2 regions of the Paenibacillus sp. FSL L8-0708 genome follow, and region 2 is predicted to be linked to the other one. Evidence: riboswitches for the same ligand, from Rfam matches in the RefSeq annotation. Region 2 holds a riboswitch; the other holds the start of a gene.
What was found. Region 2 has a riboswitch for cyclic di-GMP ahead of NYE58_RS03695 (transglutaminase-like domain-containing protein). Riboswitches for the same ligand answer to the same signal wherever they lie in the genome.
Positions count from the first base shown of each region.

Region 1: it holds a riboswitch for cyclic di-GMP, as region 2 does, so the genes downstream of both, NYE58_RS01975 (anti-repressor SinI family protein) here and NYE58_RS03695 (transglutaminase-like domain-containing protein) in region 2, are expected to answer to the same signal.

Region 1 covers NZ_JBBPBC010000001.1:440,779-448,135, forward strand. Annotated here, with positions in the region: gene odhB (2-oxoglutarate dehydrogenase complex dihydrolipoyllysine-residue succinyltransferase) at 1-520, opposite strand, end outside; gene NYE58_RS01970 (2-oxoglutarate dehydrogenase E1 component) at 573-3,440, opposite strand; cyclic di-GMP riboswitch class I at 3,911-3,995, shown strand; gene NYE58_RS01975 (anti-repressor SinI family protein) at 4,023-4,178, shown strand; gene NYE58_RS01980 (helix-turn-helix domain-containing protein) at 4,286-4,615, opposite strand; gene NYE58_RS01985 (TasA family protein) at 4,785-5,393, opposite strand; gene sipW (signal peptidase I SipW) at 5,484-6,074, opposite strand; gene NYE58_RS01995 (hypothetical protein) at 6,076-7,357, opposite strand, start outside.
Region 2 covers NZ_JBBPBC010000001.1:796,228-803,584, forward strand. Annotated here, with positions in the region: gene NYE58_RS03670 (glycosyltransferase 87 family protein) at 1-271, shown strand, start outside; gene NYE58_RS03675 (phospholipid carrier-dependent glycosyltransferase) at 261-2,039, shown strand; gene NYE58_RS03680 (glycosyltransferase family 2 protein) at 2,137-3,117, shown strand; gene NYE58_RS03685 (GtrA family protein) at 3,107-3,511, shown strand; gene NYE58_RS03690 (class D sortase) at 3,614-4,279, shown strand; cyclic di-GMP riboswitch class I at 4,393-4,475, shown strand; cyclic di-GMP riboswitch class I at 4,550-4,630, shown strand; gene NYE58_RS03695 (transglutaminase-like domain-containing protein) at 4,644-5,453, shown strand; rRNA gene NYE58_RS03700 (16S ribosomal RNA) at 5,821-7,357, shown strand, end outside.

The DNA of each region.
Region 1 (7,357 bases), 360 kb from region 2:
GAGCTACCGGTGCAGCGGCCTGCGGCGCTGCTGCACCATGACCGGACACATCGGCCTGACCAATCCGGCCGATAGGATCACGGGCGCTAACCTCGCCGAGGTCGATGCCGCGCTCCCGTGCCAGCTTGCGTGCGCCCGGCGATGCCAATGCAGCATGGCTGTCGCCACCTGCTGCAGGCACTTCGGGCGCAGCTACAGGCGCGGCGGCTGCAACTGCGTTGCCGCCTGCCGGAGCCGCTTTAGGCGCTTCGGCTTCGCTTTCAGCGGCCCGTGGCGTACTGCCGCTTGCGGCTCCAATGATACCGATGGCTTCGCCAACGGCTACGTTCTCGCCCGCTTGACGCAGGATGGTGGAGATGACACCCTCCACCTCTGCACTAATTTCCAGATTGACTTTATCCGTTTCCAGCTCAGCAAGCACATCGCCTTGACCTACCGTGTCGCCTTCTTTAACCAGCCATTTGTAGATGGTTCCTTCGGATATGGATTCTCCCAGATCGGGTACTAAGATTTCTGACACAGGCCGTTTCCTCCCCAAACATAATGGTTTACGCTATTGTGATACCGTCCTCTTAAGAGGACGGTACAGCCGCTTGTACGTTCGAATTTGATTTTAGGGCTTCTGTTACAATTCTACGTTGTTCGAAGCTATGCACATCTGCATAACCACTGGCCGGGCTGGAACGTTCCGGACGGCCGATATATCTTACGCCGGCATTTTTCGGTGCGATGGCGCGTAACCGAGGCTCACTATAGCTCCAGCCGCCCATATTTTTCGGCTCTTCTTGCACCCAGACAATTTCCTGAAGGGAGCTGAAGGAGTTTAAATGTTCGCTTAACTCTTGTTCCGGGAACGGATAAAGCTGCTCTAGGCGAAGAACATGCAGCCATGACCAATCCTTATCCGGTGCTGCTTCCAGTTCTGTTTGGATGTCGATAGCGACTTTACCGCTGCAGACTACGAGCCGTTTAACTTCACTTGGTTTCTGGCCAAGCAAAGATTCAGCTAATACAGGCTTGAATTGTCCTGAAGCCAGCTCGGTTCCGGCAGAAGTGCTGCGCGTATTCCGAATGAGACTTTTCGGCGTCATAATGACTAGCGGTCTAGCATCTTCCTGCCCGCATAACGCTGCTTGGCGCCGCAGCAGATGGAAATATTGCGAAGCGGTAGTCAGGTTAGCGACCGTCCAGTTCTCCTCAGCGGATAGCTGCAAGAACCGTTCCAGCCTACCGCTGGAGTGCTCAGGTCCCTGTCCTTCGTAGCCATGCGGCAGCATGATGACGAGATTGCTGCGCTGTGTCCATTTGGCGCGTCCAGCGGCAATGAACTGGTCAAAAATAACCTGACCCGCATTGGCGAAATCACCATACTGTGCTTCCCAGATTACGAAGGTTTCCGGTGCAAACACATTATAACCATATTCAAAGCCTAATACTGATGCCTCTGACAATGGACTGTTGTATACGCCAAAGGAGGCACGGGAATCGCTTAGCTGATGCAGAGGAGAGAATAAATCTCCTGTTTTACTGTCGTGCAGCACCAGATGGCGATGTGCGAAGGTTCCGCGCTGGGCATCTTGACCGCTCAGTCGGATGGGCGTTCCATTTTTCAGAATGGTAGCGAAGGCTAATGTTTCAGCCAGTGCCCAGTCGACCTTTTCACCCTCATTCAGTGCATCTTTACGACGTTGTAAAATGCGCTCCAGCTTCGGATAAACCTGGAATCCAGCAGGAACCGTCAACAGTTCACGATTGATCTCCTGCAGGCTGGAGATGGATACCGCTGTAGTGTTTGCCGCTGCGCGGTCCGTTTGTAGAGGAATGAAGGCTTTGGGTTCTTTTTTCTTATGATTGCCTTCCTTCATAGTATCGTACGCACGCTGCAATACGCTTTCTGCTTCAGCATTCATCTTTTGTACGTCTTCGGCGGTAAGAACCTTTTCGTTTTTCAGTCTCTCTGCATAAACCTTGTAGACGGTTGGATGATTGCGAACCTTGCCGTAGACAATAGGTTGTGTGGTTTCAGGATCATCCATTTCGTTGTGACCATGACGGCGGTAGCCGATGAGATCAATTACGAAATCTTTTTTGAATTGATGGCGGTATGCGCTAGCTAAACGTACAGCTGCTACGCAGGCCTCTGGGTCATCAGCGTTGACATGGACTATTGGGATTTCATACCCTTTGGCGATGTCACTCGCATAATGCGTAGAACGGGAATCTTCACTTTCAGTCGTAAAACCAATTCGGTTATTAACAATGATATGGATCGTCCCACCATTTTGATAACCTTGAAGTTTGCCGATATTAAGCGTTTCTGCAACAATTCCTTCACCTGGAAAAGCAGCATCGCCATGCATCAGCACCGCCATAGCTTTACTGGTATCAATCTTCGGCAGTCCTGCAGTGCTCCGATCTTCTTGTGCGGCACGAGTGAAACCTTCCACGACAGGATTGACGAATTCCAAGTGACTTGGGTTATTCGCTAGTGTTATTCTTGTGCGTACGGTTTCTCCTTCACGGACAGCACGGTCTGCACCGAGATGGTATTTCACATCACCTGTCCAACCATAGTTAATGCCTGTGGAGCCTTCGGAAGGGAAAAGCTCCTTGTTCGGAGAATGATGAAACTCTGAAAATATGATATCATAAGGTTTGCCCAAAATATGTGCAAGAACGTTGAGGCGGCCGCGATGCGCCATGCCCATCAAAATATGCTCCGCACCGTCATGTGCAGCAGCACGTACGATTTCATCTAACATCGGCACAAGAGCATCATTGCCTTCAAGACTGAAACGCTTCTGACCTACAAAAGTTTTGTGGAGGAAGGTTTCAAATTGCTCTACCTGAATCAGGCGGTTCAGGAGCTCTTTGCGTTCTGTATTATTTAGGGGTGCTGGTGAGCTGGTGGATTCTGCCTGTCTATTTAGCCATTGCAGTTCTTTTTCTTCATGCACATGCCCGAATTCATAGGCGATAGTCTTGGTGTATGCCTGACGCATACGTTGCACGGCATCCCATCCGGTATGCACATCATTCGGCGCATTTTCCCATATAAGCGTGGCAGGCAGTGCGATCAGGTCTTCGCGGGTCAGCCCATAGGTTTCAAGCTCAAGATATTTTGCCATGGGATTCTGATCGCGTACCAGCGGATCAATTTCAGCGGCCATATGGCCATATATACGAATATTGGCGATTAGCTTGGAAGCTCTTACTGCTTTTCTAAGCCATTCGGTGTCTCCCGAGATGTGCGGCTGAGGAGCCGGTTCGCTATCCGGAGTTAGGGGAGGAGGTCCCGAATTTGTAAAAAGCTCGCGATAATTATTTTCTACGGTGGAGGGATCTTTCACAAACTGTTCATATCTTTCTTGAATGTAGCCTAAATTGGGTCCGTAATACTTACTCCAAATGGATTCGTTATAGGGCTCTTTGGCTGCCATGAATACATCCTCCTTAACGGATGAACTCCATACGTTACATTTTGTGTCAACGCTTACTGGAGCTGTGATGATTGCGGTTTCATTTCTCATCTTATTGTGCTACTTTCGGCCACTGTAATCAATTCATTCTTTCGTCCAATACGTTCGCAAAATGGTATGGGTTAGCTTGTTCTAATGAAAAGAAGGGTGTTTCTTCTCATTACCCATTCTAAAGGCCTATTAAAATGATTCTATTATCCTTATTTTTAACTATTAGGTCAGTAAATATTTATTTTGCTAGTACAATTTATTTTATGTAACGGACGAGTATCGTGATAATCGGACAAGATCTTTGAAAAAAAATCTTTTATTTTTCGTTTTTAAAATAGAAAGTAACCAGGAATCGACACACTTTTCCGCTTTCTTTTTGTATAATGTTATTGCAGATAGTAATTTTATAGTTTTTTAAGTAGATCCTTTCGTGAAAAGGGTCCAGTAAAAGGTAAACTTGCCGAAAGGCAGGGGCACAAAGTCGCGGGTCTAAGGTAGAGATACTATGACAGCCGGATTGCCTGGGGACGTAAAATCTTAGGGGGAGATTTTTTGGAAAAGTCCAACCAGGGTAGCAACAGAGAACAGCAGTTTATTGATCTGGATCAAGAGTGGGTACATTTATTATTAGCAGCTAAGAAGGCTGGCATTAAGGCAGATGAAATCCGCCAGTTCTTTCATGAGAAAACTGTGCAGATCGTGCAGTAATACATTAGAGGGGTTACATATCGAAAAAGGGCACAGCGGTTCTTCGCTGTGTCCTTTTTCGATATGATTTAGTAGAAGAGAGGATCGTACCAGATTAGTAGGAAGTATTAATCCTTTTGATCGAGCTTCCATTTCTGATAGTCCAGAAATTCTTTGAATTCGCGTTTGCTAATGCCTGAGTCCATAGCTTCCTGCACCAATCGGAACCATTCCGAATCTAAATGTGATTCCTCTGCATCATTGGGTTCTCCATAGAGCAGGGCATGAATGGATACCTGAAGCGCGTCAGCGATTTTTTCGATAAACTGGATGGATGGATTGGATTGGATGTTTCTCTCCACGTTGCTAAGATACGACTTAGCCACATCTGCTCTGTCCGCAAGCTCAGATAGGGAGAAACCCTTGTCTAGGCGGAGCTGCTGGATACGTTGGCCCATATTCTGTGGCACTATGCTGACGCCCCTCCGTAATTTTTGTTATTAGTATAGCAAATATCAATAAATCGGACAAAGTTTATTGTAAAGAGAAGAGCAGCAATCTGCTTATCCGTGGCCGGATTCAGGATCTGCTGCTCTTCGAGTATTTTATTAAATTACTTTATTGATCTTAGTAGTCTTTTTTCGCACCTTGTTTAGCTACGAAATCCCAAGTCAGTGTTAAGCTATCGCCTTGGAAAATATTTTGATCTTGGTTATTTTCCACAAATTCGAATTGGACGGAGAAGCTGTCGTTGGTACCGGCTTTAATACCGGATGCTTCGGTAAAGAGTTGATCCCAACCTGTATTTTTTACGAGATCCGGATGCTGACTTTTTAAAGCAGCAAGTGTAGTCTCATAAACTACATTTTCAGGAGAGACGATAGGTACTCCTTTATCATTATTTCTAAGGAATTTAACTTTAATGAACTCGGCTAAATCCAGGTAGTTATCTCCTTTAGCATCCGTGATTTGAGTCGATGTATTCAGAATAATAGATCCGATATCGAGCGAACCATCGTTTTTCAATTTGAAGGATTTAGTTACCGTATCACCTGGTTTCAGGTTAGGAATATTAACGATGACAGAAGGGTCGGAGTTCAGATCGAGCGTGCCCGCTGCGAATGTAGCTGTGCTTTGCGCAGTGTCGCTAAAGTATGCGAAGGTTCCTCCGCCGATTAATGATAAACCCAGTGCTGCAGATGCTACGCCAAGACCCAATGTTTTCTTGATACCCATAATAAAATTCCTCCTCAAATTTGTGTTTGAATTTTTTATAAAATTTATATATTGTATCTTCCGGTTCGTAAGCGGAAGTGGACAATCAACTTAGGGCTGTGTTTCTGTTGGGGGCGGTGAGGCTGGCAGTAGGGCAGCATTTTTCTTTTCTAATGCAGCTACAGCCTTCCAAGAGGTATACAGAGCATAGAGCAGAAGCATCAAGCCAGGCACGATCATGAGGACTACACTTCCAGCTTTGGAAACTGCGAAATTCATAGCGTAACCGACATAGGGTACAGTGACCCCGGTATACTGAGCTACAACATTCACAGAACTGGTAGGGTTCATGTCGGGCGCGTCGTTGTTATCGCCTTTAGTGCGATAAACAGCTTCACCAGTAGCGTTATTGACGGTCGCTTCTACAATCCGGTGAGTAATGAGCAGATTATCTTCATTCCTAAAGGTGATGACATCGCCTGGTTTGAAACGATTCATATCCCCTCCGGGTTTTAATGCGACAATTGAGCCTGTCTGAATTCCTGGTTCCATCGATCCTGAGAGTACGGTTTTGATCTCATATCCGAAGAAAGCAGGTTCACCGCCGGAGGCCTTGGATAACACTACGGCTGCCACCAGCAGAATAAAGATCACAAGCATTAAGCTCGATAGGGTATTATTGATAATTTTTTTAATTCGCATCTTATTCTCCACCTTTCTCAGGTTGAGGGTCCGAAGGAGCTTGGGTTGCTACCGGCGGGGTAGTCGTACTGTCTTCCGCCTTTGGCGTCTCTTGTGGAGCCTCTTGCTGAGGGACATCTTTTGGAATTGTAAGCTCTTCGTCAATTTCCGGCTTAACCGGGTCAGTGGCTGGGGCTTCAGGTTGTTCTTTATTTGGGGCTTCCGGAGCAGTTTCGCCTGATGTTGGAGGGGTTGCCTCAGCTTTCGCTTTATCCTCGGCTTCTTGTTGCTTTTTCTCCTCAGCCAAACGTTCTTCTTCTTTTTTCGCTTCTTCTTCTTTCTTTACTTGCTCTTCTTCTAGCCGAGCTTTTTCAAGCTCTTCTAGTTTTTGCTCGCGAGTCTGACTGATCAATTGGAGTTTATCTTGAAGGGTAGTGATACCTGAGGTTGCCGATTCTTTATGGTTAGTCAATTCGGTATTTAGAGCTTCATAAGATGAGGTGAGGTCGCTAGAGATCACGCCGTCTGGTTGAGTGAAGGTAATCAGGAATGGCAGTGGCTGTGGGAACTCTCCTTCGCGTAATTCAAGTTGTCCATAAACATCACTGGTAACTACCGAAGCGAATGGAAGACCGACATCGTGTATGGAGGTTAGGTAACTAATAACTCCATTTAAGGAAGCATTCAAGGATTCCGAGATCACACCGCTTTGATTCAGGCTGCTTTGTAAATCTCTGAAAAATTGCTCGTCCTTGATTTCTAGACAGTTGGAATCTAGAGAAGTCATATATCCTCCTATCTGGAAGAGTAAGGCTGCTGCTGCACTTAGCTCATTGTGGATTTGATTCCAAATTTGGCTGTTAGCCGCCAGTTGCTCGTTAACGCTATCTATTTGGGATTGAAGCGCCGCTATTTGCGAAGAAATCTCTTCTGCAGCGACATCAAGCTCTTCCAGCGACATCCCTTCTATTCCCGAAACGTCCGAGTAGTTAGCTGATGAGGAAAAGGGCTGTAGTGATTCTTTTAAAGTGAGCGCTCGATTAACATGCTCTTTGAACTCTGTAAGCAGTGCCTTGATCGAATTCGGAAATACTTCGCAAAAGCTAATCGTGCTAGTGGTTTGCGTAGCGGCTCCAAAGCCTCCATAGGTACCACCAACTTGCTGCGAGGTATATAGAAATAAGACGGAGACAGCCATTCCTGATTGCAGTATACGTAATCCGATTTTCCTGTTTCTTCTAGCTCTTCTCCTTGCTGATCTGGGTCTCAGAGGAATACCTCCCCTCAATGTCTGTTTCTTTGGT
Region 2 (7,357 bases):
CTTAACGCAATACATCAATGTGGCGTACACCTTATCCCACCTGAATGCAGATGTTAGCCCGGGTGCAGACGGAATCGTATTAGTGACTGCTATAGCTAATCTAGCATTGCTGCTTTATATGCTGAATATCGGATACGATTTGTATGTCCGCAAGGGAATAAAACCTCTTCCAGCGCCAATTACACCGGAAGAACAGTATGAAGAAGATTTGAGAGTTGTCGGGCAAATTAAACTGCATCAGAAGGGAGGGCGATTTAACGATGAAGTTTAAGCGTATAGATTGGATATGCATAATAGCTATCACGGCCGTTTACGCAGCGCTTGCTTTATATAATCTTGGCTCTACTAAATCTCCAGAGACCTTATGGGAGCCTGCTGCCAGTGGTGAAAGCTTCTATGTAGATTTGGGGCAGAGTAAACCATTGGAACGGGTCAATATCTTTGGTGGCGTGGGCACGGGTAAGTTCAAGCTGGAATTCAGCGACAATCCTGAGGTCTGGAGCAGTCCGATGGATGTCAGTGAGGATGTTGGGAATGTCTTCATCTGGAAAAGCCAACCCCTGAACGTTACAGCGAGATATGTGAAGTTAACAGTTACCTCTCCAGGGTTCACTTTGAACGAAATGGCCTTTTATGAGCAGGGGGGAGAAAGAATCCCCCTTCCTATTGCCGGTGTGACACCGGATGCTAACGCTGTACCTAAAAGAGGAGCAGCGGCCAATCTTTTTGACGAGCAGGCGCTCATTCCGGAATATTCTAACTTTATGAATAGCACTTATTTTGACGAGATCTATCATGCGCGAACAGCTTATGAATATACGCACGGGATTGTGCCTTACGAGAATACGCATCCACCGCTTGGTAAGCTGTTAATTGCCATAGGTATGGAGCTGTTCGGGGTCAATCCATTCGGCTGGCGTATTATCGGAACATTGTTCGGAGTTGCCATGTTACCTCTCATATATGTAATGGCGCTTCGTTTGTTTAAGAAAAGCAAATACGCCGCCCTCGCGGCAGGATTGTTTGCACTGGATTTCATGCATTTCACACAGACAAGAATCTCCACGATTGACGTATACGGAGTATTCTTCATTATGTTGATGTTCTATTTTATGCAGCGGTATTACACAATGAATTTCTACAAGCAGCCTTTAAGAAAAACATTAATTCCGTTATTCTGGTCTGGCTTATTCTTCGGAATCGGCGTAGCTTCGAAATGGATTGTGCTCTATGGAGGAGCAGGGCTGGCCATTATGCTGGCTATCTCCCTTTTTGAACGCTACAGAGAATACCAAGCCTCCGGACGCCTGCTGGCAGAGGGGAAGATTAAAGACAAGGAATTGCTGAGCACCTGTCGTGAAGCAGTAGATTCTTTTTGGAAAAAGACTATTATTACGTTGGCTAGTTGTATCGGGTTCTTTGTAATTATTCCAGTAATTATTTATAGCTTATCTTTTGTGCCGGGGTTATCTGCATCAGCAGAGGGCTTCACTATAAAAGGTTTGATTGATTCCCAAAAGAATATGTACAACTACCACAGTCAGCTTGTAGCTACACATCCCTTTGCTTCCTCATGGTGGCAATGGCCGTTTATGAAGAGACCGGTCTGGTTCTTTAGTGGCGGTGAAGGTTTGCCGGAAGGTCAGGTCAGCAGTATAGTGACTATGGGGAATCCTCTTATCTGGTGGACGGGTATTTTTGCGATGCTGGCAACACTGTGGATTACGCTGAAACGTAAAGATAAGAATCTCTACATGATTTGGATTGCCTTCTTCTCGCAATATGTTCCGTGGATGCTTGTCCCAAGAGAAACATTTATTTACCATTATTTTGCTATGGTGCCATTTATGATTCTTGGTATTGTATATATAATGAAGTTGTTGGATACTAAATTCCCTGAGGCCCGTTACGTACAGTATGTCTATGTAGCTGTTGCTTTGCTGCTCTTTATTGCTTTCTACCCGGTACTGTCAGGGATGCAGGTCAGTGGAGATTACGTGAAAGATATGCTGCGTTGGTTCCCTACTTGGGTTTTCTAGGATTTAATAAAAATCTATAAAATAAGTTTATGCATGCAGCGTTATTATGAAGTGTAGATGGATGTAACGCTCCAAAAAGCTTGTAGGAGGAATAAAGGTGAAAGCCAGATATAGTGTGATTGTACCCATGTTCAATGAGGAGCAAGTAATTAGCCATACTTATGAACGTTTGAAAAAAGTAATGGACGAGTGTGGCGATACTTATGAGCTGGTCTTCGTCAATGACGGCAGTCGTGATCGTTCCGCCCAGATGATTCGGGAGATCTGTGAACGAGACGAGCATGTCAAGCTGATTGACTTCTCGCGTAATTTCGGACATCAGGTAGCGATTACAGCTGGCATGGACTATGCCGAAGGTCAAGCGGTTGTTGTTATTGACGCTGATCTTCAGGATCCTCCGGAGGTCATTCTGCAAATGATCGAGAAGTGGAAAGAGGGCTACGACGTTGTATATGCGAAACGCCTGAAGCGCCACGGAGAAACGATGTTCAAAAAGGTCACCGCGAAGCTTTTTTACCGCCTGCTCAGCAGTATGACAAGTGTAGATATTCCTACGGATACAGGCGATTTCCGTCTTATTGACCGTAAGGTATGTGATGTCCTGCGGGGACTTAAAGAAAAGAACCGCTATGTCAGAGGTTTGGTGAGCTGGGTTGGCTTCAAGCAGACTATGGTGGAATATGAACGGGAAGAACGTTTTGCCGGAGAAACCAAATATCCGCTGAAGAAAATGATTCGTTTTGCGTTAGATGGCATCACCTCTTTTTCACATAAGCCGCTTAAGATTGCTACGTATATTGGATTCTTCCTTTCATTCTCTAGCTTTCTCTATTTATTTTTCGTCTTGTTCCAAAGGATATTTTTCACCTCCTGGACGGTTCCGGGCTGGGCTTCCATTGTAGGTGTCAATCTGCTCTTTAACGGTATTGTTCTGATGCTGTTGGGTGTGATTGGGGAGTATATCGGACGGATTTATGACGAGTCTAAAGATAGACCGCTATATATTGTTAGTGAGACTAAAGGCTACCAGAACGAAGAACAACTGGACCGCCGGAAGGACCACAATGATGTCAGATAAGAACTTGCGCGCTGCATTCATACAGTTCCTCAAATTTAATGCCGTAGGTTTGCTCAATACGCTTATTGATTTTGTGATTTTCACATTGTTGAATTCACTAGGGATGGTATACGCATTGGCGCAGGTGATCTCCTATAGTGCAGGCACGGCGAATAGCTTTATTTTGAATAAAAAAGTTACCTTTCGTGATCGCAACCGGGGGAATAAAGAAGGCTTCGACCGCGTACAGCTGGTCAAGTTTATCGTGCTGAATCTGGTAGTGCTCGGAATATCACTGTTGTTAATGCATCTGTTGACAGACAAACTAGGTATTCAAGTCTTGATCTCCAAGGTGCTGGTTACCTTTATCACGGTGATCATCAATTTCTTTGGAAGTCGTAAATGGGTATTTTAAACATTAATTTCAGGCAGAAGGAGTTGCTATGCTTAAAGGCAAGTAGCTGTTTCTGCTTGATTTGTATATAACCATAGAAACAATATACGGAGGTGAATAACATTGCGTAAATTCTCCTATCTACTCATACTGGCTGGGATACTTATCATGTTATATCCGACAGCTAACGAGTGGTACAACGACAGGCAGCAGGAGAAGTTATTAGAAACGGCTGAACTAAGCACTGCCGATAGTACTCCCCAGCCAGATCTGAAGAGCAGGTATGCTGAAGTTACTCAGCTGTTAGCAGAGGAATCGGTTCTGGATGCCCAGGCACAGCCCCAACCCCAAGAGACAGAAAAGCCTGAACCGGAGATTGCAGTCGGTGGCAAAGTAATCGCATTAATTGAAATCGATAAGATTGATTTGAAGCTGCCTGTATTAGAAGGGGCTACAAAAGCTAATATGAAACATGCTGCAGCCCATATGAAAGAAACGGCACCCCTTGGAGAGATCGGGAATGCTGCAATCGCGGCGCATCGGGCTCGAACTACGGGTCGTTTGTTTAACAGATTGAATGAGGTTGTTGTGGGGGATGTTATCACGGTAAAGACTAGTGATCAGGTGTTTAACTATGAGGTGTATGATATTTCTGTTGTAGATCCGAGTGATGTCTCCGTTCTTGACGGGAATGACAAGGATAAGATTCTTACTCTGATTACATGTGATCCGCTAGTGAATCCAACGCATCGGCTGATTGTTCATGCCAAATTAACAAAAGGAGAATAGTGAATGACAAGAAAACACAAATACCGGGAGATATTTATAAAATAATGGGTAATCTAGTAAATTAGGTCTTGTTCACAACTATAAATATGATAGTATTATACTATGAAAGCTAAACACGATAACGGCAAACCTTCCGAAAGGTAGGGACGCAAAGCTAAAGGGCCTTTTCCCGAAAGGATGGCAGCCAGCTACCGAATGAAGAGGCTTTTTTTGTTTGTTTCAAATGGATTCTATCAATTATATCTAGTAAAGCTAGAACAGATAGAGCTTATACGATAACGGCAAACCTATCGAAAGGTAGGGACGCAAAGCTAAAGGGCCTTCCCGAAAGGATGGCAGCCAGCTACCGAAAGGAGTTTTATCCGTGAAAAAGGTTTATTTTATGCTGGTGGCGTTGTTCGTCCTAACGACTTCAGTTCCGGTAAGTACAGCTCAAGCTGCAAGTGCAGATGCCAGCTGGTTGATTACATCCAAAGTGGCTCAAGGTGTTATTGGTATTAACTATGATATTCCGAAAGATAAAAGAATCAAACTCATGATCACCAAAGATAACAGCAGCTATACATATAACTTGTATGCTTCTGGACAAGCTGAGGACTTCCCTTTGCAACAAGGAAATGGGACTTATAAGGTTTCTGTTCTGGAGAACACAACCGGCAATAAATACAAAGCATTATATTCCGAAGTAGTAGACGTAACCATGAGTGACTCGAATTCCGTATATTTGGGCTCCGTACAGAATGTGAAATGGAGTTCTTCTGATAAAGCGATTGTCAAAGCTAAACAATTAGTACAAGGCAAAACAACAGACGAAGAGAAAGTTAAAGCGATCTATAACTATGTAGTTGCGAATGTACAATATGATTACTCTCTTGCTAATAGTGTAACTACTGATTATATTCCAAGCATCGATAAGACATTGACTACTAAAAAAGGGATTTGCTATGATTACGCTTCTCTTTTTGCCGCAATGCTGCGGAGTGTAGATGTTCCTGCTAAGTTGGTAATGGGGAATACAAGCTACGTTACGCAATATCATGCATGGAACGAAGTGTTGCTTAATGGGAAGTGGGTTACCATTGATACTACAGTGGATGCAGGACTTGCAAAGAGTGATAAGAAAACCGATTTAATTAAAGCCTCAAGCAAATATACTGCGGCAAAATACTATTAAGTTCGTCGCTAGAAACATAACTCTATTAAATAAACAACTAGCTTAATTATTAAGCTAGTTGTTTATTTTTATATTAGGGGTTGCTTTTCTATTAATAGTTGGGGTATTATAGGTAAGCGTTGTTAGACAGCGTACAGGCGATACAGACGAGGCTGATAAAAAGCTTCAAAAAATAAAGCTTGCATTTCTGAAAACAACATGATATATTATAAGAGTTGCTGCTGAGACATTAAACGGCGCCAACGAGAACTTGATCTTTGAAAACTGAACAACGAGTGAGTAGGAAATCACGTAAGTGAAATCCAAAATTAGAGAATTAATTTTCTCGTCAGATGTTTCAAAATGAGCATATCGCTCTTTTCAATACTAATTGGAGAGTTTGATCCTGGCTCAGGACGAACGCTGGCGGCGTGCCTAATACATGCAAGTCGAGCGGAGTCATTTTGAAAGCTTGCTTTCAAAATGACTTAGCGGCGGACGGGTGAGTAACACGTAGGCAACCTGCCCTTCAGACTGGGATAACTACCGGAAACGGTAGCTAATACCGGATAATTTCTTTTTTCTCCTGAGAGAAGAATGAAAGACGGAGCAATCTGTCACTGAGGGATGGGCCTGCGGCGCATTAGCTAGTTGGTGGGGTAACGGCCCACCAAGGCGACGATGCGTAGCCGACCTGAGAGGGTGAACGGCCACACTGGGACTGAGACACGGCCCAGACTCCTACGGGAGGCAGCAGTAGGGAATCTTCCGCAATGGGCGAAAGCCTGACGGAGCAACGCCGCGTGAGTGATGAAGGTTTTCGGATCGTAAAGCTCTGTTGCCAGGGAAGAACGTCCGGTAGAGTAACTGCTACCGGAGTGACGGTACCTGAGAAGAAAGCCCCGGCTAACTACGTGCCAGCAGCCGCGGTAATACGTAGGGGGCAAGCGTTGTCCGGAATTATTGGGCGTAAAGCGCGCGCAGGCGGCTATTTAAGTCTGGTGTTTAAACCTTGGGCTCAACCTGAGGTCGCACTGGAAACTGGGTGGCTTGAGTACAGAAGAGGAAAGTGGAATTCCACGTGTAGCGGTGAAATGCGTAGATATGTGGAGGAACACCAGTGGCGAAGGCGACTTTCTGGGCTGTAACTGACGCTGAGGCGCGAAAGCGTGGGGAGCAAACAGGATTAGATACCCTGGTAGTCCACGCCGTAAACGATGAGTGCTAGGTGTTAGGGGTTTCGATACCCTTGGTGCCGAAGTTAACACAGTAAGCACTCCGCCTGGGGAGTACGGTCGCAAGACTGAAACTCAAAGGAATTGACGGGGACCCGCACAAGCAGTGGAGTATGTGGTTTAATTCGAAGCAACGCGAAGAACCTTACCAGGTCTTGACATCCCTCTGAATCTGCTAGAGATAGCAGCGGCCTTCGGGACAGAGGAGACAGGTGGTGCATGGTTGTCGTCAGCTCGTGTCGTGAGATGTTGGGTTAAGTCCCGCAACGAGCGCAACCCTTAACTTTAGTTGCCAGCAAGTAATGTTGGGCACTCTAGAGTGACTGCCGGTGACAAACCGGAGGAAGGTGGGGATGACGTCAAATCATCATGCCCCTTATGACCTGGGCTACACACGTACTACAATGGCCGGTACAACGGGAAGCGAAGCCGCGAGGTGGAGCCAATCCCATCAAAGCCGGTCTCAGTTCGGATTGCAGGCTGCAACTCGCCTGCATGAAGTCGGAATTGCTAGTAATCGCGGATCAGCATGCCGCGGTGAATACGTTCCCGGGTCTTGTACACACCGCCCGTCACACCACGAGAGTTTACAACACCCGAAGTCGGTGGGGTAACCCGCAAGGGAGCCAGCCGCCGAAGGTGGGGTAGATGATTGGGGTGAAGTCGTAACAAGGTAGCCGTATCGGAAGG